One region of the Shinella yambaruensis genome, then DNA from elsewhere that is predicted to be linked to it. Evidence: predicted binding sites of a transcription regulator. Region 1 holds the regulator's gene; the other holds the start of a gene.
The links. The regulator LexA, encoded in region 1, represses DNA repair genes until DNA is damaged. The targets are predictions, from matches to a motif close to TGTTCNNNNTGTGTTCNG.
Positions count from the first base shown of each region.

Region 2: WMC41_RS02840 (putative DNA modification/repair radical SAM protein) is a predicted target of LexA. The motif match lies at 945-962, and genes of this name have one in related genera.

Region 1 is NZ_CP150638.1:1,754,585-1,756,983, reverse strand. It holds gene WMC41_RS08715 (molybdopterin molybdotransferase MoeA) at 1-980, shown strand, start outside; gene lexA (transcriptional repressor LexA) at 1,079-1,798, shown strand; gene WMC41_RS08705 (ComEC/Rec2 family competence protein) at 1,789-2,399, opposite strand, start outside.
Region 2 is NZ_CP150638.1:588,473-590,871, forward strand. It holds gene WMC41_RS02835 (4Fe-4S dicluster domain-containing protein) at 1-857, shown strand, start outside; gene WMC41_RS02840 (putative DNA modification/repair radical SAM protein) at 966-2,195, shown strand; gene WMC41_RS02845 (UdgX family uracil-DNA binding protein) at 2,195-2,399, shown strand, end outside.

The sequences.
Region 1 (2,399 bases):
CCTTCGAGGGCACCGCGGCACCCGGCGAGGCGGTGCGCATCTTCACCGGCGCCCCACTGCCGGCCTTCGCCGATACCGTTCTGCTGCAGGAAGATGCCGAGGTGCTGGAAGACGGCCGCATCCGCACAACCTTCCTCACCCCGAAGGGCCGCCACATCCGTCCCCGCGGCCAGGATTTCTCCGAGGGCGAGGTCGTCCTGAAGTCCGGCGACGTGCTCGATGCCGGCCGGCTGACCGTGGCGGCGGCGATGAACCACCCCGTCTTGCCGGTCTATGCCCGCCCCCGCATCGCCCTGCTCGCCACCGGCGACGAGCTCGTCCCGCCCGGCACGCCGCCCGGCGCCAGCCAGATCATCGCCTCCAACACCTACGGCGTCGCCGCCCTCGCCCGGGAGGCCGGCGCCGAGGTGATCGACCTCGGCATCGTTCGCGACGACAGGCAGGCGCTGCTGGAGGCCGTGCGCCACGCGCTGACGCAGGATATCGACGTGCTCGTCACGCTCGGCGGCGCCTCCGTCGGGGATTTCGACCTCGTGCAGCCCGTGCTCGGCGAGGCGGGCATGGAACTCGATTTCTGGCGCATCGCCATGCGCCCGGGAAAACCCCTGATGGTCGGCCGGCTCGGCGCGGTCCAGGTGGTGGGCCTGCCCGGCAATCCCGTTTCGAGCCTCGTCTGCTCGCATCTCTTCCTCGCCCCCCTCGTGCGCCGCCTCGCCCGCCTGCCGGCGAAAGACCGGCAACGTCCGGCCGTCGCCGCCGTGCCGCTCAGGGAGAACGACCACCGGCAGGACTATGTCCGCGCGCGCATCGCCCGCGGCCCCGCCGGCGAACTGCTCGTCACGCCCCTCGACAAGCAGGATTCCTCGATGATGAAGGCGTTCGCCGTCTCCGAAGGCCTGCTCGTGCGCCCGCCCCACGCCCCGGCGGCCCCGGCGGGCACGCCCTGCGCGGTTCTTCTCCTGCGCGAACCTGCCGCCTGAACAGTACTATTATTGTTTCAGCAACCCCTTGCGGAACACATATGGAACAGATAGTGTCTGTTCTGGATTTGTTTCACACGATTCTCGGTGGAGGGGCCATGCTCACGCGCAAACAACAGGAACTTCTCCTGTTCATTCATGAACGGATGAAGGAGTCCGGCATTCCCCCCTCCTTTGACGAGATGAAGGATGCGCTGGATCTCGCCTCCAAGTCCGGCATCCACCGCCTCATCACGGCGCTGGAGGAGCGCGGCTTCATCCGGCGCCTGCCCAACCGGGCCCGCGCGCTGGAGGTGATCAAGCTTCCCGAGGCCTATACCCAGAGCCTGCAGCCGCGCCGCGGCTTTTCGCCGGCGGTCATCGAGGGCAGCCGCGGCAAGCAGGCCCCGGCCGCCGCCCCGCCGCAGCGCACGCCGATCGCGGAGATCCCGTCTTCCGTCTCCGTACCGGTCATGGGCCGCATCGCCGCCGGCGTGCCGATCTCCGCCATCCAGAACAACACGCATGACATCACCGTGCCGGCCGAGATGATCGGCAACGGCGAGCACTATGCGCTGGAGGTCAAGGGCGACTCGATGATCGAGGCCGGCATTCTCGACGGCGACACGGTCATCATCCGCAATGCCAGCAGCGCCAATCCCGGTGAAATCATCGTGGCGCTTGTCGACGACGAGGAGGCGACCTTGAAGCGCTTCCGCCGCAAGGGCGCGTCCATCGCGCTCGAAGCGGCAAATCCCGCCTACGAGACCCGTATCTTCGGGCCGGACCGCGTGAAGATCCAGGGCAAGCTGGTCGGCCTCATCCGCCGCTACAACTGATCCTTCGGAAGATCGAAGGTGCCGGTGCGCCAGTCATAGGTGCGATGGCGGGACCACGGCCGGTTTAGGCTTTCGACGGCCGGCGTGATATCGGCCCCGGAGAGAGCGCCGGATGCGCCTTCAGGATCCGGCCGGATCTCAAGGGCGCCGGTTCGCCTCAGATGACGCGCCGTCACCAGGCGGGCGCCCGAACGGCAGACCTCCAGCCGGAGGGCAAAGGGAACGACGACGAGATCGGCGGCGTCGCAGGCCGTGCCCAGGAAGGCGACGTCGTCCAGGGTGACGATCCGCCAGCCGCTCGGCGAGACGGCGGCGCAGAATGCCTTTGCCTCGCAAACGAAATTGTCGCCCTCTCTCGCCGCCGTGAAAGCCGCGGCCATGGCGTCCCTCGCCTTTTGCCGGTCGGCCTTGCGCCGGGGCCGTTTCCGGTCTCCGGTTGCACCGGAGGGCTCGCCCGCGTCCTCGATAGTCAATCCCGCGCTCCGGCGGATGTCCGGTTTTGCAAGATCGCCGAGCCGGAGGGCGCGCCGCCACTGCGCATAGATGAAGTCCGGCGGCCGCGCACGGTTCGTCGCGACGGTTTCGCCATGAAGGATGGCGA
Region 2 (2,399 bases), 1.2 Mb from region 1:
ACTACAAGAACCCCTATCTCTATCCCTTCGAGGAATTCCAGCGCTTCAAGACGCACCCTGCCATCAGGGGCACCTTCGAGGGCGGCAAGCGCCTCTCCTACGGCGCGCGTGCCATCACCGAAGGCGGCTGGCAGTCGGTGCCGAAGCTGTCGTTCCCGGGCGGCGCGCTGATCGGCTGCTCGGCCGGCTTCGTCAACGTGCCGCGTATCAAGGGCAGCCACAATGCGGTGCTCTCCGGCATCCTCGCCGCCGAGAAGCTGGCGGATGCCATCGCGGCCGGCCGGGCCAATGACGAGCCCATTGAAATAGAACAGGGCTGGCGCGACAGCGCCATCGGCTCGGACCTGAAGAAGGTGCGAAACGTCAAGCCGCTGTGGTCGCAGTTCGGCACGGCGATCGGCGTCGCCCTCGGCGGCCTCGACATGTGGACGAACACCCTGTTCGGCTTCTCCGTCTTCGGCACGCTGAAGCACGGCAAGACGGACGCGCAGAGCCTGGAGCCGGCGGCAAAGCACAACAAGATCGACTACCCGAAGCCGGACGGGGTGCTCACCTTCGACCGCCTCTCCTCGGTGTTCCTGTCGAACACCAACCACGAGGAGGACCAGCCGATCCACCTCCAGCTCAAGAACCCGGAGCTGCAGAAGACCTCCGAGCTCGACGTCTATGCCGGCCCGTCCACCCGCTACTGTCCCGCCGGCGTCTACGAATGGGTCGAGAAGGACGGCAAGGACGTCTTCGTCATCAACGCGCAGAACTGCGTCCACTGCAAGACATGCGACATCAAGGACCCAAACCAGAACATCAACTGGGTCCCACCCCAAGGCGGAGAGGGGCCTGTCTATCCGAATATGTGAGGCGTGGGGGCTGGATCACGGGGACGCTTGTGTTCATGTTCCTCGGCGCCGTCGCCGGGCTGCGGGAGAGCTGTTGACAGCGCGAGACGGAACATATAGTGAACATTCATGAAGAAATCGCTACAGGATCGGTTGGCCATCCTGGCGGATGCCGCCAAATACGACGCGTCATGCGCCTCCAGCGGGACAGAGAAACGGGATTCGCTCAGGTCCAACGGCCTTGGCTCCACGGAAGGTGCGGGGATCTGCCATGCATATGCGCCCGATGGGCGGTGCATTTCACTTCTGAAGATCCTGCTCACCAATTTCTGCATCTTCGACTGTGCCTATTGCATCAACCGGTCCTCAAGCAATGTGGAGCGTGCGCGTTTCACGCCGGACGAGGTGGTCTGGCTGACGCTGGAATTCTATCGGCGCAATTATATCGAGGGGCTTTTCCTGTCGTCCGGGATCATCCGCTCGTCGGATCATACGATGGGCGAGATGGTCCGCGTGGCGCGGGACCTGCGCACAATGCACGGCTTCCGCGGTTATATTCACCTCAAGTCGATCCCCGATGCCGCTCCGGAGCTGATCGAGGAGGCGGGGCTCTATGCGGACCGCCTGTCGCTCAACATCGAACTGCCGACGGACGCGGGCATCGGGCGTCTTGCGCCCGAGAAGCGGCCGGACGGCATTCGTCGTGCCATGGGCGATTTGCGCCGCAAGATCGAGGCGGCGGACGAGCCGACCTTGCAGACCAAGCGCCGCAAGCGTTTCGTGCCGGGCGGGCAGAGCACACAGATGATCGTTGGCGCCGATGGAGCCGACGATGCGACGATCCTGAGGACGAGCGCCCGGCTCTACGGCAGCTACGGCCTGAAACGCGTCTATTATTCCGCCTTCAGTCCTATTCCCGACGCCTCCCGCGCGCTGCCGCTCATCAAGCCGCCGCTGGTGCGCGAACATCGGCTCTATCAGGCTGACTGGCTTTATCGCTTTTACGGTTTCGGTGTGGACGAGATCACGGCATCGACAGGCGGCATGCTCGATCTGGACATGGACCCCAAGCTTGCCTGGGCGCTAACCCAACGTCAGACCTTTCCTGTGAACGTCAACCGTGCGGAGCGCGAAACCCTGTTGCGGGTACCGGGGTTCGGCCTGAAGACGGTGGATGCGATCCTGTCCAGCCGCCGCTTTCGCCGCCTGCGGTTGGAGGATCTGGCACGGCTCGGCGTTTCCCTGCGCAAGGTGCGCGCCTTCATCGAGGCCGAGGGATGGACACCCCGGCGTCTTGCCGACCGTGCAGATCTCAAGACGCTCTTTGCCCCGAAACCGGAACAGCTTTCGCTGCTCTGATGCATACGATCCCCCTGCTCGGCCGCGGTGATTTTTCCGAATGGCGGGATGCGGCGCGGGCGCTGGCGGCTGCCGGTATTTCGCCGCGCGACGTGGACTGGCGCATTCAGGGCGATATAGGCCTCTTCGAGGCGAGCGCCCCACCCGACCTGCCGGCGCCCGATGCCGCCGCGCCGCCGGTCGTCGTGCCGCCGTCCTTCCTGC